4 regions of the Micromonospora sp. NPDC047730 genome follow, and region 1 is predicted to be linked to each of the others. Evidence: riboswitches for the same ligand, from Rfam matches in the RefSeq annotation. Region 1 holds a riboswitch; each other region holds the start of a gene.

The links. A riboswitch is a leader RNA that binds a small molecule or an ion and turns the genes downstream of it on or off. The one in region 1 is predicted to bind cyclic di-AMP.
Region 2: linked by a shared signal. The riboswitch ahead of ACGF5G_RS01765 (coiled-coil domain-containing protein) and the one ahead of ACGF5G_RS15720 (coiled-coil domain-containing protein) in region 1 are both predicted to bind cyclic di-AMP.
Region 3: linked by a shared signal. The riboswitch ahead of ACGF5G_RS07020 (NlpC/P60 family protein) and the one ahead of ACGF5G_RS15720 (coiled-coil domain-containing protein) in region 1 are both predicted to bind cyclic di-AMP.
Region 4: linked by a shared signal. The riboswitch ahead of ACGF5G_RS26885 (C39 family peptidase) and the one ahead of ACGF5G_RS15720 (coiled-coil domain-containing protein) in region 1 are both predicted to bind cyclic di-AMP.

Annotation. Positions count from the first base shown of each region.
Region 1 covers NZ_JBIDCU010000005.1:351,300-358,429, reverse strand. Annotated here, with positions in the region: gene ACGF5G_RS15760 (LuxR C-terminal-related transcriptional regulator) at 1-81, shown strand, start outside; gene ACGF5G_RS15755 (DsbA family protein) at 117-665, opposite strand; gene ACGF5G_RS15750 (hypothetical protein) at 662-820, opposite strand; gene ACGF5G_RS15745 (BON domain-containing protein) at 948-1,634, opposite strand; gene ACGF5G_RS15740 (hypothetical protein) at 1,821-2,228, opposite strand; gene ACGF5G_RS15735 (hypothetical protein) at 2,391-2,534, opposite strand; gene ACGF5G_RS15730 (STAS domain-containing protein) at 2,865-3,227, shown strand; gene ACGF5G_RS15725 (SRPBCC family protein) at 3,377-3,844, shown strand; gene ACGF5G_RS15720 (coiled-coil domain-containing protein) at 3,952-5,013, opposite strand; cyclic di-AMP (ydaO/yuaA leader) riboswitch at 5,027-5,158, opposite strand; gene ACGF5G_RS15715 (cation diffusion facilitator family transporter) at 5,312-6,229, opposite strand; gene ACGF5G_RS15710 (HelD family protein) at 6,322-7,130, opposite strand, start outside.
Region 2 covers NZ_JBIDCU010000001.1:368,630-375,759, forward strand. Annotated here, with positions in the region: gene ACGF5G_RS01750 (hypothetical protein) at 1-673, shown strand, start outside; gene ACGF5G_RS01755 (MarR family winged helix-turn-helix transcriptional regulator) at 808-1,134, opposite strand; gene ACGF5G_RS01760 (carbonic anhydrase) at 1,341-2,129, shown strand; gene ACGF5G_RS01765 (coiled-coil domain-containing protein) at 2,394-3,413, opposite strand; cyclic di-AMP (ydaO/yuaA leader) riboswitch at 3,417-3,548, opposite strand; gene ACGF5G_RS01770 (YibE/F family protein) at 3,715-5,058, opposite strand; gene ACGF5G_RS01775 (hypothetical protein) at 5,505-6,059, shown strand; gene ACGF5G_RS01780 (DUF305 domain-containing protein) at 6,137-6,766, shown strand; gene ACGF5G_RS01785 (metal-sensitive transcriptional regulator) at 6,821-7,123, opposite strand.
Region 3 covers NZ_JBIDCU010000002.1:334,712-341,573, reverse strand. Annotated here, with positions in the region: gene ACGF5G_RS07035 (zinc metalloprotease) at 212-1,195, shown strand; gene ACGF5G_RS07030 (pyridoxamine 5'-phosphate oxidase family protein) at 1,313-1,864, opposite strand; gene dcd (dCTP deaminase) at 1,943-2,521, shown strand; gene ACGF5G_RS07020 (NlpC/P60 family protein) at 2,593-3,525, opposite strand; cyclic di-AMP (ydaO/yuaA leader) riboswitch at 3,646-3,782, opposite strand; gene ACGF5G_RS07015 (N-acetylmuramoyl-L-alanine amidase) at 4,021-6,042, shown strand; gene ACGF5G_RS07010 (NlpC/P60 family protein) at 6,140-6,862, opposite strand, start outside.
Region 4 covers NZ_JBIDCU010000014.1:108,597-115,726, reverse strand. Annotated here, with positions in the region: gene ACGF5G_RS26905 (polysaccharide pyruvyl transferase family protein) at 71-1,396, opposite strand; gene ACGF5G_RS26900 (acyltransferase family protein) at 1,658-2,938, shown strand; gene ACGF5G_RS26895 (hypothetical protein) at 3,128-3,565, shown strand; gene ACGF5G_RS26890 (hypothetical protein) at 3,782-4,540, shown strand; cyclic di-AMP (ydaO/yuaA leader) riboswitch at 4,945-5,086, shown strand; gene ACGF5G_RS26885 (C39 family peptidase) at 5,307-6,152, shown strand; gene ACGF5G_RS26880 (alpha/beta fold hydrolase) at 6,261-7,004, shown strand; gene ACGF5G_RS26875 (CDP-glycerol glycerophosphotransferase family protein) at 7,024-7,130, opposite strand, start outside.

The DNA of each region.
Region 1 (7,130 bases):
GTGCGCAACATCTACCGCAAGCTCGACGCCACCCGCCGCCGCGAAGCCGTCCGCCGCGCCCGCGACCTCCACCTGATCTGACTGGGAGGCTGGCCTGGTCCGCGTGGGCGGGTGGGTCAGGGGTTGGCGGCGGCGTCGACCGCGGCCAGGAGGTCCGCGAGGTCGTAGCCGGCGTCGTGGCGGACCCCGTTGACGAACAGCGTCGGGCTGGCCTCGACGCCGCTGCGGATGCCGCCGACGAAGTCCCGCCGTACCCGGTCGCCGTGCGCCTGCCGCTCCACCTCCGCGTTGACCTCGTCGGCGGGCAGGCCGAGCTGCGCGACGCCGAGCGACAGGTGCACCGGGTCGAGCTGGTCCTGGTGCTCGTAGAGCCAGTCGTGCATCGCCCAGAACCGTCCCCGCCGCCCGGCCGCCTCGCTGGCCTCGGCGGCGTGCTCGGCGTACGGGTGCATGTTGGTGATCGGGAAGTGCCGGTACGCCAGCCGCACCGTCTCGGCGCGCTGCCGTAGCACCTCCCGCAGGTTCTGGTACGCGGCCCCGCAGAACCGGCACTGGAAGTCGCCGTACTCGACGATCGTCACCGGCGCGTCCACCGGCCCGCGGACGTGGTCGTGCTCGGTCACCGGGGTCCGTAGGCGGGCGGTGACCTGCAGTGGTGTGGTCATCCGGTCGTCACCCGCCGATCCGTGCCGAGGCGCTCCGGCGCGAGCAGCCGGCCGTCGTCCGCCCGCCGGAGGCGTGCGGCGCCGGGCCGGGTGGCCGGCGGGCGGGACCCGGGCGCGGCGCGCCCGGCACGGGTCGACCCCTTCGGATCAGTCATGTCTCCCAGGCTGGCCCGGGGCGGGGTGAGGGCGGCTCACCCCGCCCGGGTGGTTCGGCCCGCGTGCCCGTCGGGCCACGTCGGAGGCCTCGCCGCCGGGGTCGGGGGCCGACCGGGGCACGGCGGCTCAGGCCAGCACGGGGGCGACCGCGATGTGGTTCTGCACCTCCCGGATGCCCGGGGCACACCAGGCGGTGCGTTCCACCTCCGCCCGCTCCGGCATCGAGTGGACCAGCCCGCCGAGCACCACCGTGTCGCCGTGCACCCGGACGGTGATCCGTTCCGCCTCGGTGGCCCGGTTGCGGGCCAGCGCGTCGACGATCCGGGCGGCCAGGGCGTGCCCGTCCGGCCGGATGGCGGGGCGGACGGTGATGCCGTTGCTGACCCCGCGTACGCCGGTCAGCCGGGCCACCGCCCGTTCGGCGGCGCGGCGCTGGTACTCCCAGTCCACCTCGCCGTGCAGCGTCACCCAGCCCTGCGAGACCGTCACGTCGAGCTGCTCCAGCGGGACGAAGGCGTCCCACTCCAGCGCGTGCCCCGCCGCCGCCGCGATGTCCGGGTCGGCGCGTTCGGCGCCGGTGCCGATGCGTACCGCGAGGTCGTTGGCGACCGCCCGGACGCGGGCGACCCGGTGCGCCGCCCGTTCGGCGGCCCACTTCTTGGCGTAGCTGTCGACCCGACCGGTCAGCGTGACCACGCCCTCGGAGACGGTCACGCCGATCTCGTGCGGTCGCACCCGGGGTTCCCAGGTCAGCTCGTCGAGGACGGCGGACTGGATGTCCTGGTCGGTACGGGTGATCGTCTCGATGGCCATCTGTCACTCCTCACGGGATAGCTGCCTGTGCACACGGGCCCGCCGGGACCGATCCTGGCGCGGGCGGGGGTGAGCGGCCCTCACCCGACCCGGGTGGCTGTGCCCTGTCCGGGAGGCAAGGCGCGGGCCCCGGCCGACCCTCAGGGGTCGACCGGGGCCCGCGGGGTGCCCGTAGGTCGGGGTGAGTCAGCCGTCGAGGCCGACGGGGGAGTTGGGACGGTCCACGTCGACGAACTCGATGTCGTCCGCCGCCCGGTCGTCCCGGCTGCCGGCGGCCCGCGCGGCGGTGCCGGCGGCCCAACCGATCGCCGCGCCGACCAGCGCGGCGCCGATCAACAGAGTCCAGGGCAGCGCGGGGCGGCGGCCGGCGAGCGCGTCGAAGGCCAGGGTGGCCCGGCGGCGCGCCTCGTCCGCCGCGGAGCCCACCAGGTCGCCGGCCTCGTCGGCGAGGCCGGAACCGCCGCGGCGGGCCGATCGGGCGGTGTCGCGGACGCTGTCGCCCGCGGAGCTGACCGCCGAGACCAGGTTCTGCCACGCCTGGTCCGCGATCCGCTCGGGCTTGCTGCGACGATCCAGCAGATTGGTACCGAACATGGTGGGTTACCTCCTCGGGCCGAAGCCGGCGGCCACTTCGGACTTCGACGTCTCACCGGCGCGTCATGGCTCGCTCGTTCCGCCTGTGCCCAACCGGACGCCTCCGCAAACCCGCGCGGGCGCGCGGCGAGCCCGGTCACCGGGCTGGGCCCTCGCCGTGCGTCAGCGGAGCGTGACCACCGCGGTCACGCCGCGCGCGAAGTCGTCGTCATCGTCGTCGTCATCGTCACCGCCGCCGAAGCCGCAGGCCAGCACGAGGGCCAGCAACGCGCCGACACCGGCCAGCGCGGCGAGTCTCCTGATCATCGATCGTCCTTTCGTCGTGGCGCCCGTTCTCCGGGCCGATGCTAGGCAGGACGGGCAACCCGCGGGCGGTAGCGGGGCGGGCCACGCCAGGAAGTTCGGGTGCCGGGCGGTGCCGGCGGGAGACGGCTACCCTGGGTCGGCGACGCGTCAGCGGCAGCTGATCGTTGGGTGAACAAGAAGTGAAAAGTCCGGATTAGGGCGACTTGGTGCGCCCTCATCCGCGAATTGCTCATCCCGAGGGGTGGCGACCGAGGCCGTCGGAGGAATACTCTCGGTCGCGGCCCGCGTACTGATGAGGCGCCCGTCGGACGGGCGAGTGGAGGTGCTCGCGTGAGCCTGTCGATCGTGAAGTCGGTTATGCCCGGTGGTGTCATCGAGATCGCCCCCAGGGGCGAGATCGACGTCGACACCGCATACGAGGTGCGCGAGGCGATCGCCGAGGTCCTGGCCAAGGGGCGCCCCAACCGGATCGAGCTCAACATGAGGCTCGTCACCTTCATCGACTCCGTCGGCATCAGCGCGATGGTCGCCGGCTTCCAGACCGCCGAGGTGAGCGGCGTCAAGCTCGTCGTCACCGAGCCGAGTCGGTTCGTGCACCGGCAGCTCTGGGTGACCGGCCTGCTCGGCCTCTTCGGCGCCCCCGAGCCCTACTACGCCGGCGCGCCCGCCCCCGAGGTCCTCCCCGGCGCCTGACCCGCCGGCCGGGGGTCCCGCCGGTGACTGGCCGACGGTAGTCGGGCGGGCGGATCGACGGCCGGCAAACGCGCGCGGAGCGCGGCGCGCCGTTGCCAGCGCGCCGCCGGTGCGCGACGATCGGGCGACGGCGACGGTGGGGAGACGGCGTGCTCAGGCGGGATTCCTTCAGCTACACCGTCCAGGCGCGCTGTTCGCTCGCCGACGCCGCGGGGTTGCTCGCGGACCCGGCCCGGCAGCAGGACCTGCACCCGCTGATCGCCCGCGTCCGCCGGGTGTCGCCCCGTCGCGGCGCGCGGGCCAGCTATCTCATCACCGACCGGCTGGCCGTCGGGCCGCTGCGCCTGCCGGTCACCTACCGGGCCGACGTCCTGGTCGACGGGCCGGACGAGATCGTCACCGTGGCGCGGCAGTGGCCGGCCACCACGGTGCGCAACCGGACCCGACTGCGGGCCGAGCCGGACGGCGTGGTCCGGATCGACGTCGAGATCACCCTCACCGCGCCGGTCCCGCTCTTCGGCTACGCCTTCCGCCAGGCGCGCGCCGCCCACCTGGGGCTGGCGGCCCGGCTCGGCGTCGCCCTGGGCGGGCACCCGCCGGAGTCACCGCCCGCCTGAGCCGGGCATCGACGACACGGCGACATGCCCGGCCGTCGGCCGGGGAGGTGGCGGTGGGAAGGCGGTCGGCCCCGGTGACCCGCGAGCGGGCCACCGGGGCCGGGACGTCAGTAGACCGACAGGTGCACGTGGTTGGTGTGGTCGCTGGACGGGTCGCCGTTGGCGCCGCTGTACGACTTCCATCCGCTGCTGGGCAGCCAGATCTGCCTGTACCAGATCACGTAGAGCACGGCGAGCCGGTCGGCGTTCTTGACGAAGTACGCCGCCAGGTTGTTGCCGTACGTCCTGTCGCCGCCGGTGGCGTCGCCCCCGAACCCGCTCTTCTGGGCCGCGAAGTCGCAGGCCCGGCCCTTGGGGTGCTCGCCGGAGCCGCCGGGGCGGTAGCAGGAGACGTAGCGGGTGAAGCCGGCCGCCTTGGCCTGGTTGAGCGCGTGCAGGGTGCGCGGGGTGATGCAGCCGTTGGCGGGGGTGGGGTCGTTGACGCTGCACGACTCGGACGGCCAGGACCCGTCGGAGTTGCGCGGCGCCGGCTTCGCCGTCGCGGTGGAGCTGCCGCCCGGCCCGCCGCCGCTCGACTGCGACCGGTTGGCCACCGTCAGCGCCCGCTCCGCCTGGTCCTTGCGCTTGGCCATCAGCGTGACCTGCTTGCGCTGCTCCCGGATCTCGCCGTCCAGGGCCAGCTTGGTGCGGGCGGCCTGGTCACGGGTCTCCTGGAGCTCGCGGAGCGCCCGGTCCTCGTTGGCGGCCACCGCGTCGAGAGCGGCGGCCCGGTCCATGAAGCCGTCCGGCGAGCTGCTGTTGAGCAGGGCGGACACCACCCCCAGCCGGCCGGTCCGGTAGGCCACCCCGGCGATCTCGCCGACCTTGCTGCTCCGTTCGGTCAGCTCGCTCTCGGTCGCCTTGAGCTGTGTGGCGAGCTGCTGCTGCCGTTTGACCGACGTGTCCAGCGCCCGCTTGGCGTCCAGGTAGCCCTTGCTGGCGGCTTCGAGCTGGGCCCGCAGGGCGGGCGTGCCGCCCTCCTGGTCCTGGCCGGGGGCTGCGGCGAGCAGGCCGGCCCGGGAGGCGGCCGCCGCGGGGGCGGTGGTGACCGGGGCGACCGCGGCGCCGAGGGTGAGCGTCACGGCGATCAGGGCCGCCAACCGGGCGGCGCGTCGTCGTACAGGTGCCATCACTGGCATACACGTGTCCTTCCGTCAGCCGCCGACCGGGTTAGCTGACGGGTTCGGGACGGAAGATCCCTACCGCTGACGCGGATGCACCCCACGAACTTGGTTCCCCGGTTCGCCCCGCCGGGCGATTAGGCGGCGGCCACCGCCGGCACCGGTGGGTGCCGCCTGGCGGAGGCCGGAACCGAGCCTACCGGTGCCGGTGTGACTGGTGTAGCACAGGTGACTGAGGGTGCCTGTCCGCTTACCGTCAAATCCGACATAAGTCAACAATACTCTCCCAGATTTAAGGCTGTGCTCATTACCACTCAACCGACCCGCAGGCCCCGGGAGACGCCCCCGGCTCGATCTGCAACGTCGCGTGCTCGATCTGGAAGTCCTCGTGCAGGGCCGTCCGGGCTGCGGTGAGCACCGCGCCGACCTCCGCGCCCGGCGCCATGGTCAGGTGCGCCGAGGCCACCTCCATCCCGGAGGTCAGCGTCCAGACGTGCAGGTCGTGCACCTCGGCCACGCCGGGCACGGCGGCCAGCCGGTCGTGCACCCTGGCGACCTCGAGGTGCTCCGGCGCGGCCTGCACCAGGATGCGCAGCGCGGCGCGCCCGAGCCGCCAGGTGCGGGGCAGGATGAACAGCCCGATGGCCACCGCGACCAGCGGGTCCGCCCACCACCAGTCGGTGACGGCGAGCAGCAGGGCCGCGCCGATCACGCCGAGTGAGCCCAGCAGGTCGCCCAGCACCTCCAGGTATGCGCCCTGCATGTTGATGCTCTCCTTCGCCCCGGACCGCAGCAGGGCGAAGGCGGCCACGTTGGCGAGCAGGCCGAGCACGGCGACCGCGAGCATCGGGCCGGCGAGCACCTCCGGCGGGTCGCCGAACCGGCGTACGGCCTCGACGACCACGTAGACCGCGACGCCGGAGAGCAGCACGGCGTTGGCCAGGGCGGCCAGCACCTCCAGCCGGTAGAGGCCGAAGGTGCGCTGCGGGTCCGCGCCGGCGCGCCGGGTCGCGGTGATCGCCGCGAGCGCCATGCCGATGCCGAGCACGTCGGTGAACATGTGCCCGGCGTCGCTCAGCAGGGCCAGCGAGCCGGTGCGGAAGGCGGCCACCGCCTCCACCACCATCAGGGCGCCGAGCAGCGCGAACGCCGCCCAGAGGCGGCCCCGGTGGCGGTGCGCGGCATTCGCGACCGACCCGTGGTGGTGGTCATGACCTGCACCCACGCGCCCACCTTCCGTCACCCGTCCGGACCCGGTTCAATCTATGCTCACATCGCAATGTGTGCAAGTGACTGCCCGGCGGCGGCCGGGACGACTCAGCCGGTCGGGTCGACGGTGGTCAGCCGCTGGGTGGCCCGCGACAGCGCGACGTAGAGCGTCCGTACGCCCGAACCCGGGTCGGTCCGGATCTCACCCGGGGCGACCAGGACCACGCCGTCGTACTCCATGCCCTTGGCCTCCAGGCTGGTCACCACCTGCAGGCGCGGCGCGCCCAGCCCGCCCAGCCACCCGGCCACCTCGTCCCGGCGGGGCACCGGCGTGATCACGCCCACGGTGCCCTCCACCTCGGCCAGCAGCGCCGTGGCCGCCGTCACCACGGCGGTCTCCAGCTCCGCCGGCGGCACCACCAGCTCGACCGGGTCGACGCCGGTGGAGCGCACCGCCCTGGGCAGCGGGAGATCCGGGTGCAGCCGGCGGATCTCGGCCGCCGCCACCGCGAAGATCTCCGCCGAGTTGCGGTAGTTCGTGGTCAGGGTGAAGTGGTGCCGCTTGCGCCGGCCCAGCGCCTGGTCCCGGGCCCGGGTCAGCTCCTCCGGGTCGCCCGTCCACGCCGTCTGCGCCGGGTCGCCCACCACCGTCCACGAGGCCAGCCGGCCGCGCCGGCCGATCATGCGCCACTGCATCGGCGAGACGTCCTGCGACTCGTCGACCACGACGTGCGCGTACTCCCGGTAGTCCTCCGGGCGCTGCCGCGCCGCCTCGCGGGCCGCGCGCTGCCGGTCGGCGAACGTGCTCAGCTCGCGGACCCCGCCGGCCAGCTGGAACGGGTCCCGCTTCGGCCGGGCCGGCTTCATCGGCTTGCCGAGCAGCGCGTCCAGCTCGTCCAGCAGCGCGATGTCGGCGA
Region 2 (7,130 bases), on a different contig from region 1:
CGGCAGCCGGATGGGGTTGCACGTCGCCGACACCGCCACGGTCGGCAGTCTGCACCTGGTTGCCGGGGGCGGCGGCCTGGTCGTCGGGCGCAGCCGGCAGCAGGAGCCGGTGGGACTGCGCCTGTTCCGGGCCGAACCGACGCGGCTGCTCCTGACCGGCGGCGTACGCTGCGCCGAGCTGCTCGCGTTCCGCGCCCTCGCGCTCGGTGCCCGGCTGTTCATCCAGACCGCCCGCGAGCAGGAGTGGGACAGCTTCCTGCGGCGCTGCGTCATCGGCCGGGAGGTCGCCTCGTTTCTACCGCCGGGCGTTGCGCCGCCGACCGCGGCCACCCCGACCGAGCCGCAGCTCGTCGTGATCGACACCGGCCCGGTAACCGGCCCTGACTCGGGCCTCAGCGCGCCCTGGCGGGCCACCCTGGTGGTCCGCGACGACCTGGCCGGCTGGGACGTCGACGCGCTGGTACGCAGCGACATCGTGCTGCTCCAGCGGTTGGCAGAGACGGAGGCCGCGACGGCGGCGAGCGCGCTGGGCCTGATGAGCGTGCAGAGCTGGTTCACCCAGCTGCACCCCGAGATGGTCGGCCTGATCACCAAGGGCAAGGTGCAGTGGGTGATGCTCAGCATGACCCCCATCGAACGTCAGCTGATCGGCCCCGTCGCCCGCGGCGGCTGATCGTCCTCCGTCGGCCGTCTCGGCCGTGTCGCCGGCGAGAGCCCTGACAGCCTGGCGACGGACGCGGCGCCGCCGATGTCGCGCAGGCGGTGAGATCACCGTCGCGCGCCGACGGCGGGGCCTGCCCCCGGGCCTCAGGTGCGGCCGGCGCTCTCGGGATCGTCGTCGGTGAAGAGGGCGAGCAGGTCGCCGACCTGCCGGTCGGCCTCGGCGGGGTGCCGGAACCGCCCGGCCGGGTTGAGCGTGTACTCGTTGCGCCGGCCCACCCGGGTGCGGTGCAGGTAGCCGCCCGCCTCCAGGTCGGCGACGATCGCCTGGGCGGCCCGCTCGGTGACGCCCACCTCGTCCGCGACGTCGCGTAGCCGGGCGGTGGGGTTGCGGGCGATGGCGAGCAGCACGTGCCCGTGGTTCGTCAGGAACGTCCAGTTGCGGGTGCTCCCGTTCTCCCCTGTCGTCGCCATGTCGTCATCGTATGGCGCGCCTTTCGGGTTTTCCGCCGCGCCCTCGCGCGGGAGGCCCCGCCCGACGTCTGCGGGCGGGCGCGAACATATGAAACGCATATCACGCATCCCTTGACGTATCTTCGGGTGCGTGTGACCGTGGGGGCAGCCCGCGCCCAGCGTCGGCCGGGGTGACCAGGTCGTTCGTGAGGGACGAGGTGAGGGAGATGAGTCGTCCCGGATCCCCCGGCGCTCAGCCGGGCCCGGAGCGGAAGTCGTCGGAGCCGGCACCAGAAGACCCGACCGCCGTGCGGGACGCGTTCCCCACGCCGGGCGGTCCGGAGCAGGCGCTCGCCGAGTTGCAGGCCGGCAACCGCCGGTTCGTCACCGGCACCCCCCGCCACCCCAACCAGGACGCCGGGCACCGTGCCGCGGTCGCGGACGGGCAGCACCCGTTCGCGGTGATCGTCGGTTGCTCCGACTCCCGGCTCGCCGCGGAGATCATCTTTGACCGCGGCCTCGGCGACCTCTTCGTGGTACGCACCGCCGGGCACACGGTCGGCCCCGAGGTGCTGGGCAGCGTCGAGTACGCCGTGACGGTCCTGCGCACACCGCTGGTGGTGGTGCTCGGGCACGACTCCTGCGGGGCGGTCCAGGCGGCCCGTACGGCGGACGCCACCGGCACGTCCCCGGCCGGGCACCTGGGCGCCGTGGTGGACGCCGTGGTGCCCAGCCTGCGCCGCGCCGCCGCCGAGGGCGTGGACGACATCGACCGCATCGTCGACATCCACATCGCGCAGACCGTCGAGGCGATGCTGGACAGGTCGGCCGTGCTCGCCGCCGAGGTGGCCGCCGGGCGCTGCGCCGTCGTGGGCATGTCGTACCGGCTGGCGGCCGGCGAGGCTCGGGCGGTGACCGCCGTGTCCGCCGGCGAGGCGCGGGGGGGCGCCGAGGTGGCCAACGGGTCGGGCGCGGTCGACGGGGCGCAGCCTGCCGTCAGTGCAGCCCTCGCCTGACCCGTTCCTTCGCTCGGCCCGGCCCGGGACGCCGACGCCCGTCGACGGGGGCCAACGGACGCCGAGTGGGCCTCAACCGCCCACGGGTCCCAGAAGCGCCGAGAGCGCCGACAGGGCCCACAGCTGTCCGGACCGGGCCGCGCGACGCCGGAGCGGGTCGCAGAGACGCCGACAGCGCCCGAGAGGGCTTACAGATGCCGGCAGGGCCCAGAGACGCCGACAGGGCCGCCCCGCAGGCGCGGGGCGGCCCTGTCGTTGGCTGCGTCAGAGCAGGGATACGTGCACGTGGTCCGTATGGTTCGACGGGCCGCTGTAGGACTTCCAGCCGGTCGCCGGGAACCAGATCTGCCGGTTCCAGATCACGTAGTAGATGCCGAGCCGGTCGGCGTTGCGGACCAGGAACGCGGTCAGGTTGTTGCCGTACATGTAGGTGTCGTCGTTGTGCCAGGGGGAGAAGCCGCTTCTCTGCAGCGACCAGTCGCAGGCCCGGCCCTTCGGATGCTCGTACGGCCCGCCGGAGCGGTAACAGCCGACGAAGCGGTTGAAGCCGGCCCGCTTGACCTCCTTGTACATGTGCAGGGTGCGCGCGGTGATGCAGCCGGAGGTGGTGGGGTCGTTCTCGGTGCAGGACAGGGGCTTCCAGTCGCCGTCGGCGGTACGACCCGGTGCCATCCGGGCCACCGGCGAGGTGGCGACCACCTTGCCGCCGGTCAGCCCTCTGCCGCCGACCAGTGCGAGCGCCTTCTCCGCGTCGCGCTTGCCGCGGGCCATCTCGTTGGTCAGCTTCTGCTGCTCGCGGACCTCGGCGTCGAGCGCCAGCTTGGCCTGCTCGGCGCGGGTCTTGACCGCGTTCACCTCGGCGAGCTTCTTGGCATTGACCAGGTTCAGCTCGTCGAGGGCGGCGGCGCGCTTGACGAACGAGTCGGGGCTGGCGGTGTCCAGCAGCATCGACACCGCGCCGATCCGCCCGGTCCGGTAGGACTGGGCGGCGATCTGGCTCACCTGCGGGGCCAGTGCTGCCAGGTCGGCCTGCGCCCGGTCGACCTCCAGGGCCAGTTCCAGTTGGCGCTTCTTCGACTTCGCGAGCTTCGCCTTGGCCTGGACGTAGCTGCGGTTCCGCGTCTCGATCAGGTCGTTGAGCAGCTTGGGCTCGTCGTCCCCGTGGCCGGAGGGTTGGGCCGGTGGGGTGGGTGCGGCCGCCGCCGGGAGAGGCCCGGCGAAGACGGCCAGGGCGGCGATCACGGCCACCACAGGTGTCAACCAGCGGCGTAGGGGTGCCGTCACAGTTTTCCCTTCCGTCGACCGCCGACCGGGTTAGCTGACGGGTTCGGGGCGGAAGTGGCCCCTACCGCTGTCGCGGATTCACCCCACGTGCCTGGGTCCCCGGCTCGCCTGGCGGCGATTGGGCGGCGGCACCGCAGGCGCCGCTGCGCGCCTTCGGCGGTGACCGGCAGCGAGGTTACCCGAGAGCCCTCCCGGGGATCTACGTCCCTAAGCCGACTAAATGCGTTATTTCGTAACGGCGGAGGGTGACCAGTGACGCGTTTATCAGGCGGGACGTCCTGATCGGTCACGCTGAGGAGTTTCACCATGCGGTGTCCGTGCTCCCGTTTCGGTCGGGCCACCCGGCGGGGGCGGCGGAGGGGGTGTTTCCGGCGCGCGGCCCGCTGAGGGCCTCCAGCGCCTCGGACCGGTCGGCCGCCGGCCGGGGGGCCGGCGGGGTCGGGGGTGCGCCGCGGTCGGCGGACTCCCCGCCGCGCCGGCCGGCCGTGGTCACCACGGCCGCGAGCCCGGTGGTCAGCGGCACGGCGGCGATCAGGCCCAGGGTGGCGACCGCGCTGCGGACGATCTCCTGGGCCAGGAACTCGCTGGTCAGGATCTGGCTCACCGCCCGGGAGTCGGCGGTCAGCAGGAGCAGCACCGGCAGCGAGGCCCCGGCGTACGCCAGCACGATGGTGTTCACCGTCGAGGCGATGTGCGCGCGGCCGACCCGGGTGGCCGCGCGGTACAGCTGCATCCGGGACAGCCCCGGGTTGGCGTGCGCCAGCTCGGTGACCGTCGCGGCCTGTGTCACGGTGACGTCGTCGAGCACGCCGAGCGAGCCGATGATGATCCCGGCGAGCAGCAGGCCGTGCAGGTCGACGTCGGCCTGGAACATCGACAGCGTGGTGGCGTCCTCGGTGCCGAACCCGGTCAGGTGGGTCGCCGCGGTGGCGATCGTGCCGAGCACGCCCGTCAGCACCAGGCTGCCCAGCGTGCCGAGCACGGCGACCGAGGTCTGCGCGGTCACCCCGTGCGTCAGGTAGAGCACCACGAACATGATCAGTGCCGCGCCGACGACCGCGACCAGCAGCGGTGGGCTGCCGGCGCTGATGCCGGGCAGCACGAAGGTCAGCAGGATGGCGAAGCTGGCCGCCAGGCCGGCCAGCGCCGCGAGCCCCCGCCACCGCCCGAACGCGACGATCGCGGCGGCGAACAGCACCACCAGCCAGAGCAGCGGCTTGCCGCGCTGGTGCTCGGCGATGTTGTAGGCGCTCGCCGAGGGGTCGGCGGGATCGGTGAGCTGGACCAGGATGATCTCGTCGCCGACCGCGACCGTCGGCGCCCCCGGCCCTGCCGGTACGGGCGTCTCCACCTGCTGGCCGGCGTCGGGGCCGTCGTCGACGCGTACGGTCACGGTGCCGCAGGGGCCCTCCGGGGCACCCTCCGGCGCCTCCGGGGTGGGCGGGCACGGCTCCGTCACCACCCGGGTCACCGTGCCGTGGTGGCGGGGCGGATCGGTGCCGGGCGCGGCGTCCGGGGCGTCCCACGGCCAGAGCAGCAGGGCCGCGATCAGGGTGGCGACGAACAGGGGCACCACCGTCGCGACGAGGATCCGTCGCACCCTCGGCGGGGCGGACGGTGCGGGACGGGTGTGGTCGGCGCCCATCGAGTGTCTCCCAACGAGTCCAGGGCGGGGTGCGTGCCGGCGGGCCGGTCGGTTCGGCGTGCCCGGGTGACCGCCGCGGCGGATCGCCCTGGGGTGTCGGTCCGGTCACGCACCGCGACGGCCCGGCCCGGCCGGTCGCGGTCGCTCGAAACCGCCGCCCGGTCGGGGCGACGGTGCGGGCGGCGCGGAGTGCGGAGGGCCACCGGCCGAATGGTAGCCATCCCGACATCCGGCCGCAGGTCGTGAGGGCTGGTGTCGGCCGCGGTCCGTCCCGTCCGGCAGCCGCCGGTCACCACCATGTCACTGTCGGGTGGCGGCCGGGCGGCCCTCCCGTGGTGGCCTGATGGCGGTCTCGTTCGGGGCGGATTCGCCGTCGGGTGCGCCGGTCGCCCCCGGACGCACCGGCCCCGGGGACTACCGTGGTCGGTGTGCGGGCGGCGGCGACAGTGACGGCGGGGCGATGGGCCCGGCTGCTGCTGCTCGTCGGCACACTGTTCGGCCTGGCCGCGATGCACACCCTCGGCCACGGCTCGCACTCCGTGGGCCATCCCGCCGAGGTTTCCGCGCAGGCCGTCGCCGCGGCCGGTGGGCACGGCGGCGCGGCGCAGGCGCTGCCCCGCCACGACACCGCCGCGCCGCTCCGTCAGGTCACCGCCGCGCTGCCCCGCCACGACACCGCCGCGCCGCTCGGTCAGGACCCCGCCATCGCGTACGTCGTCCCGGCGGCGCCGTCCGGCGTGGTGGGCTGCCCGGGCGACTGCCCGCACGAGCGGTTCCTCCCGTCCGGCGGGGCGGGCGGCGAGCTGCCTTGGTGGGGCGTGTGCCTGGCGGTGCTGGGCGCGCTCGCCGCTGCGCTGCTGCTCGCCGTGCTGCTGCTGGCCGGCGCACAGGCCGTCGGCCCGGCGGGCCAGGGGTCGGGCGGGCCGGCCCGGTCGCCCCGTGCCCCGCCGTCCCGGCCGGTCGGCCTGCGACTCGCCACGGTCTCGGTGCTGCGCAGATAGGACGCCCCGGCGCGGCCCGGTCAGCCGGCCCGCGTCCCCGTCCTGCTGCGTACGTTCCGATACCGAAAGGCCCAGATGTGACCACTCGTACCATCGCGCGCCGTGCCGCCCTGGCCGGCGCCACCGTCACCGCCGCCCTCGTCCTGACCGCCTGCGGCGGCGACGGGCATTCGTCCCCGGGTGCGGGGCACGGCACGCCCGCCACCAGCGGGCCGACGGCCTCCGCGTCCGGCGCGGCCACCTTCGGCGACGCCGACGCGATGTTCGCCCAGATGATGATTCCGCACCACCGGCAGGCGGTGGAGATGGCGGAGTTGGCCGCCACGCGGGCGGCGGACCCGGAGGTCAAGCGGCTCGCCGGGGAGATCAAGGCCGCCCAGGCGCCCGAGATCGCCACCATGAGCGGCTGGTTGTCGGCCTGGGGACGGCCGGTGCCGTCGCCCGGCGCCGAGACGCCGCACATGGACCACGGCATGCCCGGCATGATGTCCGACGCCGACATGGAGAAGCTGACGGCGGCCTCCGGGCGGGAGTTCGACCGGCAGTTCCTGACCATGATGATCGCTCACCACGAGGGCGCCGTCACCATGGCCCGGGACGAGCTGGCCCGGGGCGTGAACGCGGAGGCGAAGGCCCTGGCCCAGCAGATCGTCACCACCCAGCAGGCCGAGATCGACACGATGGAGAAGATCCTCGGCCGGCTCTGACCCGGGCCGCCCCGGCGCTCGCACCCTGGGGGCGCCGGGGCACCGCCGGCCGGGTCAGCCGCGCTTCATGAGGCGGCCGACGGCGGCCATCATCTCGGTGGCCATCTCGTCGGCCCGGCCCTCGGCCGCTCCTTCGTGCATGCAGTGCCGGGCGTGCCCGTCGAGCAGGCCGAGGGCGACCTTGTCGAGGGCGGCCTGGATCGCGGAGATCTGCGTGAGCACGTCGATGCAGTAGCGGTCGTCGTCGACCATCTTCTCGATGCCGCGGACCTGCCCCTCGACGCGGCGCAGCCGCGCGAGCAACTGGTCCTTGCTGGCGGTGTAGCCCCTGGTCGGGGCGGGCGTCGGTGTGGTCATGCGATCC
Region 3 (6,862 bases), on a different contig from region 1:
CGCCACCGAGCATCGGGCAGCGCGAGTCGCTACCGAGAATCACCGTTTCATCGCCAATTGTCGATCACCGGTCGGCGCCGGCCAGGAAAAAGTTTCACCCCTGCAACATATGGCCGTTCTCAAATCCGTCGATCGGTTGTAACGTCTGCCCAACGTTCTCAGCCACGGCGTGACATACCCCCTGTCGCGCCGGCCAGAAAGAGGTGGGCCCATGGGACTCCGTCCCAACCTGCTGACCCGGCGTACGGCCGGCGTCGCGTCGACGACCCTCGCGCTGCTGCTCAGCACCGCCGCCGTGGGCGTCGTACCGGCCGCGTCGGCCTTCTCCGCCGCCCCGAGCGAGGTCTGCGTCGAGCCGGCCGACGTCCACTCGGACTCCCGTATCAAGGCGGGCGGCGCGGCCAAGCACGAGCCGAACGAGCTGACCCTGGCGGAGACCCGCGAGCGCGAGGCCGACCTGGCCGCCGCCCTGCGCGAGCGCGCCCGGTTCCGCACCGGCGCCGGCGCCTCCATCACGGCCACCGTCACCGTCCCGGTCGTGGTGCACGTGATCCAGCGGGACGGCACCCGGGCCGGCGGCAACATCCCGGACTCGATGATCACCTCGCAGATCGACGTGCTGAACCAGTCCTACAGTGGGGCGACCGGTGGCGCGGCCACCGCGTTCAGCTTCCAACTGCAGAAGATCAACCGGGTGACGAACCCCTCGTGGTACCCGATCGTGCAGGGCTCCTCGGCCGAGCGGCAGATGAAGACCTCGCTGCGCGAGGGCGGCAAGAACACCCTCAACGTCTACCTGGGCGAGCTGAGCAACGACCTGCTCGGCTGGGCGACCTTCCCGACCCGGAAGCTGAGCAGCATGGACGGCGTCGTCGTGCTGAGCGAGTCGCTGCCGGGCGGCACGGCCACCAACTACAACCAGGGCGACACCGGCACCCACGAGGTCGGCCACTGGCTGAACCTCTACCACACCTTCCAGGGCGGCTGCTCCGGCTCGGGTGACAGCGTCAGCGACACCGCGCCCGAGGCATCCCCGGCGTTCCAGTGCCCGACCGGCCGGGACACCTGCACCGCCCCGGGCGTCGACCCGATCACCAACTTCATGGACTACACCTACGACTCCTGCATGCACCAGTTCACGGCCGGGCAGGCCAGCCGCATGCTGACCGCCTGGAACGCGTACCGCGCGGCGTAGTTCCCCCGCACGACCGGTGCCGGCTCCGCTCGACGGGGCCGGCGCCGTCGTCTTCGGGGCGGGGTGGGGGCGGTGCGGCGCCCCGGACGGGGACGGCCCGGGGCGCCGCACCGCGTCTCAGGCGGCCGGGCGGGCGGCGAGGCTGCCACCACTCCCGGACCGCGTCTCGGGCACCGCGGCGGTGCCGGCGGCGGCCGCACCGGGGTCGAGCCAGACCTGGACGGCGGGGCGGCCGTGCCCCTCGCCGGCGCCGCCCGCGACGCCCGGCTCCCGACGGGCGAGCATCGCCACGTCGACGGTGAACTCGAACAGCCGCCAGTCGACCTGCGGCGCGGCCCGGTGGCTGCGGGCCAGCCGGGCGACCCGGGCCGGGTCGGTGACCGGCCGGGCGTGGCCGGCGACGTAGGCCTCGTCGTCACTCTCCTCGGGCGGGAAGGAGTGCAGGGCGTAGCGGCCGTCGCGCTCCAGGTCGCGCCGCTTCGGCGAGTCGACCACGAAGCAGAAGAGCCCCTCATCGGTGATCACCGGAGAGACGGGGTGGACCCGGGGCCCGCCGTCGGCGCGGACGGTGGCCAGGTAGCCGAAGCCCGGCCCGTACTGCTGCATGAGGGAGCGGATCCCGTCGGCGAGGCGGGGCTCGTCGGCGGCGAATTCGGACCAGGAAGCCATGCCGACATTCTATCGAACACGTGTACGAACAGGTAGTCCGACACGCAGGCCACGCACATCGCTCGCTAAGGTGGTGCGATGCTGCTCTCCGACCGCGACCTGGTCTCCGAGATCAAGGCGGGCACGCTCGCGCTGGAGCCGTTCGAGCCCACGCTGGTGCAACCGTCCAGCATCGACGTACGCCTGGACAAGCTCTTCCGGGTCTTCAACAACCACCTCTACACCCACATCGACCCGGCGATGCAGCAGGACGACCTGACGTCGATGGTCGAGGTGCCCGAGGGCGAGCCGTTCGTGCTGCACCCGGGCGAGTTCGTGCTCGCCTCGACGCTGGAGGTGATCTCCCTCGGCGACCAGCTCGCCGGGCGGCTGGAGGGCAAGTCGAGCCTGGGACGGCTCGGCCTGCTCACCCACTCCACCGCGGGCTTCATCGACCCGGGCTTCTCCGGCCACGTGACGCTGGAGCTGTCCAACGTGGCCAACCTGCCCATCACCCTCTGGCCGGGCATGAAGATCGGTCAGCTCTGCATCTTCCGGCTCTCGTCGCCGGCCGAGCACCCGTACGGCTCGGCCGTCTACGGCTCGCGCTACCAGGGGCAGCGCGGCCCGACCCCGAGCCGCTCCTGGCAGCACTGGCGCACCTGGCCGACCCGCTGACCCGAAGGTCGCCGGTTAGGAAGGGGCCCTTCCTCTACCGAATGCGTTAGGAAGGGCCCCTTCCTTACACCTCAGCCGGGGCGGCCGTAACTGTGGATCGGGCCGTCGTCGACCTTCTTCATCTTGACCGGCACCCCGGCTCGGGAGGCGTGCACCACCCAGCCCCCGCCGACGTACATGCCGACGTGGTGCAGGTCGCTGTAGTAGAAGACCAGGTCTCCCGGGCGCAGCTCGCCCCGGGTGACGGTCGCGGTGACCCGGCGCTGCTGCGCGGCGTTGTGCGGGAGCGATACCCCGGCCTTCGCCCAGGCGGCGAGCATCAGGCCCGAGCAGTCGTACGCGTTCGGGCCCTCGGCGCCCCAGACGTAGGGCTTGCCGATCTGGGCGCAGGCGAACTTGACCGCGGTGCCGGCACCGCCACCCGGGTAGCTGGCCGGGCAGGGGGCGGGGCGCAGCGAACCGCCGCCGCCGCTGCCGTAGATCCGCAGCCGCAGCTTCTGCAGCCGGTCGATCTCGGCGTTGATCTGTTTCTTCTTCGCGGCGAGCTGGGCCTCCGTCCGGCCGAGTTGGACGACCATCTCGTCGAGCGGGGCCTTCTTCTCGGCCAGCCGGTCGCGCAGCTCGGCGACCTGCCGCACGTCCTGCTGCTGGTGCTGGGCGAACCGGTCGAGCAGTTCGAGCTGGCCGACCATCTGGTCGGGCGAGCGGCTGCCCAGCAGGGCGTTGACGGCGGAGACGTTCTCGCCCTTGTAGGCGCGGACGGCCAGCGCGCTGACCTCCTCCATCGCCTGCTCGACCTGCCGTTCCAAGGGCTCGATCTGCTTGGCGAGGGCGTCGGCCTGCCTGCGCTTGGCGGCCAGGTCCTGGCGGGTGGCGTTGTGCCGTTCGATGATCGGTTCGAGCTTGTTCCAGTCCTCGTCGATCTGGCGCTCGATCTCGGCGACCGTCGGTTCGGCGTGGGCCGCCGTGGCGCCGCCGGTCAGGACGACGGCGAACGCGGCCAAGGCGGCGAGGGCGGTGGTGCAGCGGTACCAGCGTGGGCGCGGCGCAGCCGTCGTCGGGCCGGCGGGTGCCGACCGTGCCGACGGTGGCCGCGGGGCATGGTGTGCCACCGGGCTCCGTACTCCTTCTTCCCGTACCGCCTACCGGGTTAGCTGACGGGTTCGGGCGGGAAGGGGACGCCCTACCGCAGGTGCTGCGGATTCACCCCGGGGTACCTGGGTCCCCGGCTCGCTCGGGAGCGACTCGGCGGTGTCGGACCGTTACCGCCCGGATGGACGGACTGTCGCCGGCCGACGAATGACCAGAGTAGAGATGGTCGTTATCGATCCGCAACCCATCGCGCCGTGACACACCGTACTCATGCGGGCCGGTGGAGCGTGTCACTCGGGGCGACGAAATTTTCCTTCTTCGGTAAGTGACGCATGGAAAGGTATTGACCGGAGGTGGCGCCCGGGGCGAAGGTGGCCCCACATTCGCCCGTCCGACCTGGGGGTCTGATGCACCTGTCAGCGACATCGAGGAGCAGACGCGTCCTGCTGGCCGCCGCCGTGGCGGCCGCCCTGGCGGCGACGCCGCTCACCGCCGCCGGAACCGCCGCCGCCGCGCCGACGACCGACCGGCAGCAGCAGTACGCCGCCGCGGCGGCGGAGTACGGCGTGCCGGAGAGCGTCCTGCTCGGAGTCTCCTACCTGCAGTCCCGCTGGGACACCAACGCCGGAACGCCGAGCACCAGCGGCGGCTTCGGACCGATGCACCTCACCGACGCGGAGTACGTCGCCGCCCTGCCCGGGGGTACCCACCACGACGACGGCACCGAGGACCCGCGGGGCGACGACTCCCGCCCGTCCCTGGCCGAGGCGCACGAGCCACCGGACACCCCGCCGCCCGCCGAGGCCTCGCTGCGGACGCTCGACGCCGCCGCCGAGCTGACCGGCGCCAGCGAGGAGGCGCTGCGGACGGACGTCACGGCGAACATCCGGGGCGGCGCGGCGCTGCTGGCCGCGTACCAGAAGCAGATCGGCGCCCCGGTCGGCGCCGACACCGACCCGGCGGCCTGGTACGGCGCGGTGGCCCGCTACTCCGGCGCGGACAGCGCCGACGCCGCGGCGGCCTTCGCCAACGAGGTGTACGCCACCATCGGCGCCGGCGACAGCCGGCTGACCGACGACGGACAGCGGGTCACCCTCGCCGCCCGCGCGGTGCAGCCGGAACGCTCCTGGCTCGACCAGCTGGGCCTGCGCAAGGTCGCCCGGCCCGACGGGCTGGAGTGCCCCGACACGATCTCCTGCGAGTGGATCCCGGCGCCCTACGTGCAGTACGGCCCGACCGTGGGTGACTACGGCAACCACGACCTCGCCGACCGGCCGGCCCAGCAGAAGATCGAGTACATCGTCATCCACGACACCGAGGGCTACTTCGGGCCCAGCGTCAACCTCGTCAAGGACCCGAGGCGGGTGGGCTGGCACTACACCCTGCGCTCGGTGGACGGCCACATCGCCCAGCACATCAAGACCAAGAACGTCGGCTGGCACGCCGGAAACTGGTACGTGAACGCCAAGTCCATCGGCCTGGAGCACGAGGGCTTCGCGGGGCACGGCACCTGGTACACCGAGGCGATGTACCGCACCTCCGCCAAGCTGGTCCGCCACCTGGCGCTGCGGTACAACATCCCGCTGGACCGGCAGCACATCGTCGGTCACGACAACGTCCCCGGCACCGTCGCCTCGACCGTGCGCGGCATGCACTGGGACCCGGGCCCGTACTGGGACTGGTCGCACTACTTCGACCTGCTCAAGGCGCCGTTCACGTCGACCGCCACGCCGCAGACGGGGCTCGTCACCATCGACCCCGACTTCGCCACCAACCAGCCGCAGTTCACCGGCTGCAACCGGCAGCCGCCGGGCGTGCCGAACCCGCCCCCGCCGGTGGCTCCCTGCCCGCTGCGCGGCTCGTCCGCGGTGATCCTGCACAGCGCGCCGAGCCACGACGCGCCGCTGGTCAACGACATCGCGCTGCGGCCCGACGGCACCCCGAACACCATGTACATCTCCGACCACGGCGCCCGGGCCTCCGCCGGGCAGACGTACGCCCTGGCCGAGGTGCGGGGGGACTGGACCGCGATCTGGTACCTCGGCCAGAAGGCGTGGTTCCACAACCCCGCCTCGAAGCCGACCGCGAAGTGGTCCGTGGGCTTCGTGGTGACCCCGAAGGACGGCAGGGCCACCATCCCGGTCTACGGCCGGGCCTACCCGGAGCAGGCCGCCTACCCGGCCGGCGTGCCCTACCAGCCGATCTCCCCGCTCCAGTACACCCTCTCGGCCGGCCAGCGGTACGCCGTCGGCACGGTGCTCCCCGGCGAGTACTACCGGGCCGTCACGTTCGACGGGTCGTCGCCGGGTGACTGGACGGTGATCCGCGGCGAGAACAGGTACGTGCAGATCCAGTTCGGCCACCGGGTCATGTACGTCAACCTGGACGACGTGAACGTGCTGCCCTCCGCGCTGGACGCGCCCCGCTGACCCACCGCTCGCCCGGGCTGGCGCAGGCCGTCCCCGAGCACGACGAGGGCCCCCGGTCTACTCGACCGGGGGCCCTCTCCGTTCAGGTGGCGCGGGATCAGCCGGGTCTGCGGAAACCGGCCACCGGCATCGTGTTGATGCTGGAGACGTTGACCGGCTTGCCGGCCCGGGGCGCGTGCACCATCTTGTCGTTACCGAGGTAGAGGCCGACGTGGTGCAGGTCGCTGAAGAAGAACACCAGGTCACCCGGGCGCGCCTCGGAGCGCGGGATGGCCTTGCCCTCGTTCCACTGCGCGCCGGTGAAGTGTGTCAGGTGGATGCCCGCCGCCTTGTAGGCGTACTGGGTCAGACCCGAGCAGTCGAACGAGTTGGGGCCGGTGGCGCCCCAGACGTACGGGTCGCCGACCTGGGCGCAGGCGGTCTTGATGGCGGTCCTCGCCGCCTCGCTGACCACGCCGTTGATGGTCGGGCACTTCTCCGTCTTGACCGTGGTCACCGGCAGCGACGCCTCGAGCTTCTTGATGTCGGCGTCGATCTGCTTCTTCTTCGCCGCCAGGTCGTTCTGCTGCTTCGTCTGCGTGACGATCAGGGCGTCGAGCTTCTGCTTCTCCGCGTCGAACTTGTCGCGGACCTTGGTGACGCCCTCGAGCTGCTTGCGCTCCTGGGCGGCCAGCCGGTCCAGGAGGGTCAGCTGCTCGGTGAGCGTGTCCGGCTTGGCGCTGACCAGCAGCGCGCCGATCTCCTGCGACGGGCCGGAGATGTAGTAACGGGCGGCGAGGTCACCGACCCGGTCCATCGCCAGCTCGGTCTCCAGCGCCAA
Region 4 (7,130 bases), on a different contig from region 1:
CGGATGGACGGCCCCGGAACCTCACGTTGCCGGCGAAGGTGGAGTCCCTGAACAGCCGCCCAGCGCCGGGTTAACGGTTCAGGATGCGCTTCACCGGGCCGCCCACCACCCGCTTGACCCGGGTGCGCAGGCGCTGCTCCCGCAGCGTCTCCGCGTCCTGGTGCAGCGCCGCGTTGCGGTCCCGCAGCCACTGGATCCGCTCCAGCAGCACGTCCGGCGCGGTCGCGGTGGCCGGCCGCACGGCGGGCGGGTAGGTGGTGGCCTGCACCCGCGCGTCGAACCGGGCGGCGCTGTCGCCGTCGGCGAAGGCGTTGCCCAGGTCGTGCTTGGCGAGGAAGGCGAGCATGGTCTCGTAGCGTGCCTTGTGGCCGTCGTTGAGCGCCGTGTAGTCCGCCTCGTCGTAGAGCTGGGCGGCGTCGACGTCGGCCGGCACCTCCTTCATCACCCGGTGCGGGATGTCGAAGTACCGGGCCAGCTCCAGGGTGCGCGAGTCGTGCGCGAAGAGGTAGCCGGGCGTGCCGGCGACCAGCGCGGTGATGGTGCCGTGGATCCGGGTGCCGAAGGCGAACTCGAACCCGGAGAGGTAGTCCATCCAGGTCCAGGGGTCGACGAACATGCGCACCTTGTCCTCGGTGAACAGCGGGTGCGAGGTGTGGATCGGGATCGCGCTGGACTTGCCCCGGTCGTCGGGGGCGTCGCCGTAGAGCAGGGTGCCGAGCGTTTTGAGGTCCTGCGGCAGGTAACGCAGGTTCGGGTACCGCTCGTGGTGCCGGGCGATGATCTTCGCCATCGACTTCACGTACGGCGAGACGGTCAGCGCGAGCCGGTCGTCGGGCGCCAGCGTCGCCTTCCGCTTCTCCACCCGCAGGCTGTCGCCGTGCAGGAACATCGACGGGCACCCGATCACGTCGACGGCGGAGAAGCCCAGCGTGCGCAGGTAGCCCTCGGTGATCTCACCCCGTACGCCGATGCTGTGCGACCGGTCGAGCACGGCCCGGACGAAGCGGGTGACGGCGTCGTCGATCGGGCGCAGGTACTCCCGGTCGCCCTTGACGTCGGTCTGCACGCCCACCCCGAGCACCACCACCGGGATCTTCAGCCGTTCGACGAGCTTCGTCATGAGTTCGATGCGGTGGGCATAGCTGCGCCGGAAGGCGTTGGCGAGCGGGACGACGTAGACGTCGTACCGCTCGTTGATCATGTCGGCGTCGCGCGGGTTGACCTTGAACTCGGTCGGGGTGATCTCGGTGGTGCTGGTCTGCAGCAGCTTGTGCGCGGCGTGGCTGAAGACGAGGTTGCCGTTGTTCTCGCCGATCCAGTTCCCCTCGAAGGCCTCCTCGGGGGAGTAGACGTCGAACGGGCCCTTCTTCGCCCGCATCAGGATCCGCTGGTGCATCCGTCCCCGCCTCTCGTCACCTTCGGGTCACGGAATATTAGGCCACCGGCCGACCCCGGCACAGACGCGCGTCACTCCGCCACGCGGAGGGACGGAACCGTCACGCGGTGGACGGGGACGCAGGGGGACATCCGGGGCGGCGGGTAGGGTGCCCGGCGGCGGCGCCTACCGGAGGCCGCCGCGGGCCGTCCTGCGCCGCCCGCCGACGGCCGAGGAGGAGACGTACGTGCTGGTGACCCTGCGGACCGCCGGGCCGCCGGCATGACGGGGGCCGCGACCGTCGCGCCGGAGGCCCGGCCCGCGCCCCCGGCCGGTCGGCTGCCCTCGCTGACCGGGCTGCGCTGGGTGGCGGCCCTGCTCGTCTTCGGCTTCCACGCCGGCACGATGGGGATCATCGCCGAGCCGGACCACCGGGCAGTGGTGAACTGGGTCTTCACCCTGGGCCTGTCCGGCGTGCAGTTCTTCTTCATCCTCAGCGGTTTCGTGCTGGTGTGGTCGGCCCGGCCGACCGACTCCCGCCGGGCGTTCTGGCGTCGCCGGATCGCCAAGATCTGGCCCAGCCACGTGGCGCTGTGGGCGCTCGCCCTGCTGGTCGCGGCCTGGTTCGCCGACCCGGTGGACCGCGGCGTCGCGGTGGAGAACCTCTTCCTGCTCCAGGCGTGGGACCCTCGGCCGGGCGCGTTCTACAGCATCAACACGGTCAGTTGGTCGCTGTCCTGCGAGTTCTTCTTCTACCTCTGCCTGCCGCTGGCGCTGCCGCTGCTCCGCCGGGCCCGGCCGTGGGCACTGTGGACCGTGGTCGTCGCGGTGCCGCTGCTGATCCTGGCGCTCTGGCCGGCCCAGGCCCTGGTGCCCGAGGAGAGCCGTTGGTGGTTCACCCAGATCTTCCCGCCCGTCCGGTCCCTGGAGTTCTGGATGGGCGTGGCCGCCGCCGAGCTGATGCGGCGCGGCCGGTGGCGGGGGCCGGGCCTGCCGGTGGCGAGCCTGGTCTTTGTGGCCACCTGGGTGGTCGCCGCGCAGTGGGTGCGCGCCGAGCTGTGGGCGGCCCTGCTCGCGGTGGCGTACATCCTGGTCATCACCGCGGCGGCGGACGCGGACGTGCGCGGGCGGCGGTCGCCGTGGCGGTCCCGGCCGATGGTCTGGCTCGGCGAGGTCTCCTTCGCCTTCTACCTGGTGCACGTGCTGGTGATGGTGACCGTGCTCCGGCTCACCGGCGACTGGGGCGTCGGGTACCGCGGCTGGTGGGGGCTGGCCGCGGTGCTCGGCTTCCTGCTGGCCAACCTGGCCCTCGCCGGAGCGTTGCACCGCTTCGTCGAGACGCCGATGATGCGGCTGCTCGGCCCGCGCCGCCCGGCCCGGGCGACGCCGCCGGTCGAAGGTGTGGCCGCCCCGCGGCAGCGACCAGGGGAGCGAGCGCCGGCCGTGCCGGGGGAGCGGGGACGCGTCGTGCCGCGCCCCCGGCACGCCGAGCCGGAGGCGGACCGCCGACCGGCGTACGTCGAGTCCCGTGCGACGGCCGGCCGGCCGCGCCCCCGGGCGTAGGACGATCGCGTCCACTGACACAGGTCGACCCACTGGGGCGGCCGGACCACCCGTCCACCCTGGCCCGTGCGGTCCTCCGGTGGACGGCCGGGCGCGCAGTGCACCGGTCCGGAGGGCCGCCGAGACCGCCGCAGACGGGACACGCCGGGCGGCGATGCGGACCGGCGGCATCGGCGGTAGCGTGGTCGCGTGCTTCCCGTCGCGCTCACCTGTCCCCTGTGGTGGGTGGCGCGGTGGGCCGCGCGGCTGCTGACCGGCCTCGCCGTCGCGGTCGCGTTCGCCGTCGGCGCCGGGGCCCTTTCCGCCGCCGCCTCGGCCCAGGCCGGAGTTTCCGCGACCGACACCTGGGCGCCCCCGGCTGACGCCTGGGCGCCCCCGGCCCCGGCGTTCCCCGTCACGCTGGCACCCGCCGACCCGCCCGTGGCGGTCGCCGACCACCGCGTCCTCTCCGACGGTGCCGCCGTCGACCGGGCCGCTGCCGTCGACCGGGCCGCCGCTGGCCCCGGCCACCCCGCCGCTCCGGCCGACCCGGGTGAGGCCGCCGGGGCCGTCACCCCCGGCCCGGCCCCCGCGCCGGGCGGGCACACCCCCGGCGCGGCCGGCCCCCGGGGCCCGCCGCACGTTTGATCCGCACCATCCCGCGGGGCACGCGCGCCCCGCGACCACGCCCGCCGCACGGCGTAGGAAGGGCTCCTTCCGCTATCGCAGGCGTTGACAGGTGCCCGTCCTCCGCTCTCCACCACCCGCGCCCGTCCCGGCGGCGGGGCGTGGCACCGCCACGCCCCGCCACCCGGGCGCCGCGTGCGACCCGCTGACGCACTCGCTCCCCGTGAGGTGCCGACCATGGAGACCGTCGTCTACCAGTTCCTGATCGAGGTGCCGCGGGCCGCCGCCATCTGGTCCGCCCTGCTCCTGCTGGCCCTGACCGTGCTCGCCGTGCTGGTCGCCCGCCCCGAGCGGCTTTGTCCGGCCGACGAGCCGGTCGCCCCGCCCGCGGTCGACCCCGTGGCGGAGGCGGCCGACCTGCGCCGCTACGCCGAGGAGGTGGCCGTCGCGGCGGGCCGGGCCGCCCGCACCGCCCGGCGGTGGCGGGCCGACTGGCTCGCCGCCCAGGAGGAGGCCGACCGGGCCTGGCGGGCGTACGACGAGGCGGAGACCGCCGCCCGCCGCTTCACCGGGGCCGCCGCCCTGCCCGCCCCGCGCACCCCGCGCACGCCCGCCGAGTACGCCGCCCGCGAGCGCTGGCTGCACCACGCGGCGGTGGCGGCCCACTGGCGCGGCGACCTCTCCACCCGCCAACTCCGCGAGGTGTTCGGCCGCCGGGTCGGCTGGGATCCCCGCCGGCACCCGGTCGAGCAGGAGATCGCGCTGGCCCGGGCGGTACGCGACGCGAAGCGGGCCGCCCACCGGGCCGCCGCCGAGCGGGAACGGGCGGCGTGGCGGGACGCCGACCTGGCCGCCGAGGCGGCGCGGGCCCTGGCCGGGGAGGCGTACGCCGCAGCGGTCCGGCTCCGGCCGGGCCGGCTCCCGGCGGCCCGGCCGGTCTCCGCCGGGCGTCGGCCCGCGCTCGCCGCGCGCTGGCGGCCCGCGCGGGTGGGCTGACACCGCCGGGGGTCGGCCCGCGCTCGCCGCGCGCTGGCGGCCCGCGCGGGTGGGCTGACACCGCCGGGGGTCGGCCCGCGCTCGCCGCGCGCTGGCGGACCGCGCGGGTGGGCTGACACCGCCGGGCAATTTCGTGACGCCGGTCATAGCGGCGCCGAACCGGTCATCCGGCGCGGCCCGGCCGATTCCCGCCGACGATTCCGCGCCGATGTCCGCCGCTCGTCCGGTTGTCGACGCAAGGTGCGTCAGGAAACGGTCGTCCCATTGAGTCGCGTCAGTGCCGAGCTGACCGCAAAAAAAGTCCGGAGATCAAGGTTTAGGCAGGTGGGAGCGGGTTGGCAGGGCGCGGGCCGGCCAGTAGTGTCGGCCCGTCCGGTGCGGTAACCGATCGCAAGAGGCGACGCCGCGCCGACCCGCCTAATCGTGAACAGGCGAGCCGGGGACCCAGTGCAACATCGGGGTGAATCCGCGGGCCACGGCCCGCGGTAGGGCGTTCTTCCCGCCCGAATCCGTCAGCTAACCCGGTCGGCGGCGTCGGAAGGAGTTCCATCCCCGTGCAGCACCCACCCGCCCCCCGGTCGTTCCGGCGCCTCCACGGCGCCGCGGTGCCCGCGCTCGCCCGTCCGCACGCCGCGAGCTGACCCACCGGTCACCGCCCGTCGCCCGGCATCCCGGGCGCATCCCCTGAGTGGTCCACCACCGCCGGACGCCGTCCGCGCGGTCGGTCCCCCCTGCGCGGACCGGCGGCCGCTCACCCCCCGAGCCCGTGGAGGAAACCGTGAAGCACCACCTCAAGCGTCAGCTCCGTCGCCTCACGTCCGAGCGTCCGTACCAGGTGGCCGCCGCGTCGGCCGCGGCGCTCGTGCTCGCGTCGGGCACCGGCGCGTTGCTGGCCGGCACCGACGAGGCACCCGCCGCCGCACAGGCCCCGGTGGCCGTGAGCGAGCTGCGGGACGGCAGCGTCGCCTCGCGCGGCGACGCCCGCGTCGCGACCGCCCCGTCGACCGGCGCCCCGGCCGCGTCCAGCGCCGCTCCGTCGGCCAGCGCCACCAGCGCCGCCCCGAACCCGGACCTGACCCGCAAGCCGGAGCCGCCGAAGCCGCCGAAGGCGAAGTCCCTGGACTACGACTACCAGGCCCAGACCACCTTCTACAACTGCGGTCCGGCCGCCGTCCGGCACGCCCTCAGCGCCGCCGGCATCGCGCGCAGCCAGGACGCCCTCGGCGCCCAGCTGGGCACCGACGAGATGGGCACCGACTCGGCCGAGGACACCACCCGGGTGCTGAACGCGACGGTGAAGGGTGACCCGTACCGGACCCGGATGATCCCGGGCGGTGCCGCGACCCCGGCGCAGATGGACCAGCTCCAGGCCGACGTGGTCGCCGCCATCACGGACGGGCGGGGTGTCGTGGTGAACGTCGCCGGCAGCGCCACCGACACCGACGGCGGCTGGCACTCGTTCCCCGGCGGCCACTACATCGCCGTCGTGGGCTACCAGGACGAGGGCCGGCAGGTGAAGATCGCCGACTCGGCGAACCCGGCGACCGCGTCGTACTGGATGTCCACCATCGCCCTGGCGAACTGGGCCGCCACCCGCGGCTACTCCGCCTGAGAAAGACACCCGTCGGGCGTCGGCTCCCCACCCCGGGAGCCGGCGCCCGATGTCGTCTCCGGGTCACGGCCCTCGCCGGGGCGTACGGCGGGTGGCACACTGCGGCCTATGGCCGACGAATCGGGTGACCGGGACGGCCGGCGCGTCCTGCTGCTGCTGCACGGCATGGGCGCGACCGGGGACGTGTGGCTGCCCTGGGCGCCGCTGCTGGAGCGCCGGTGGGCGGGGCGGTGGCTGGCGCCGGACCTCGCCGGCCACGGCTGGTCGCCGCCGCTGTCGGCGTACTCGTTCGCCGGGCTGGCCGACCGGGTCGCCGCGGGGCTCGCGGCGGGGGACCGGCTCGTCGTGCTGGGGCACTCCCTCGGCGGCGTGGTCGGGCTGGCGCTGGCCGCCCGCCGCGCCGGGCTGCCGGTCGACGCCGTGGTCGGGCTCGGCATCAAGGCCGTCTGGTCCCCGGCCGAGCTGGCGAAGGCCGGGGAGCTGGCCGCCCGACCGGTGACCTGGTTCGCCAGCCGGGACGAGGCGGCCCGCCGGTACCTGCGGGTGGCCGGCCTGACCGGGCTCTTCGCGCCGGACCACCCGGTGGTCGAGGCCGGGCTGCGGCAGGTCGACGGCCGCTGGCGGCTGGCGATGGACCCCGCCGCGTTCGGGGTGGGGGAGCCGGACCTGCGGGCCCTGCTGGCGGCGACGGACGTGCCGGTGCTGCTGGCCCGCGGCGAGCACGACCCCATGGTCACCGACGCCCAGCTCAAGGAGCTGGGCGTGCCGGTCGCCACCCTGCCCGGCCTGGGCCACAACGCCCACGTCGAGGCCCCCGAGGCCGTCCTGGAGCTGGTCGACCCGTACCGCTGACCCGCGAGGTGCCGGCCGGTCAGGTGGTGGGGGAGAGGGTCGCCTCGTCCGGCTCGACCGGCAGGCCGGTCCCGCCGACGGCGCGCGGCGTCGGCGGGTTCCAGTCCGCGTCGAGCAGCCGCCGCG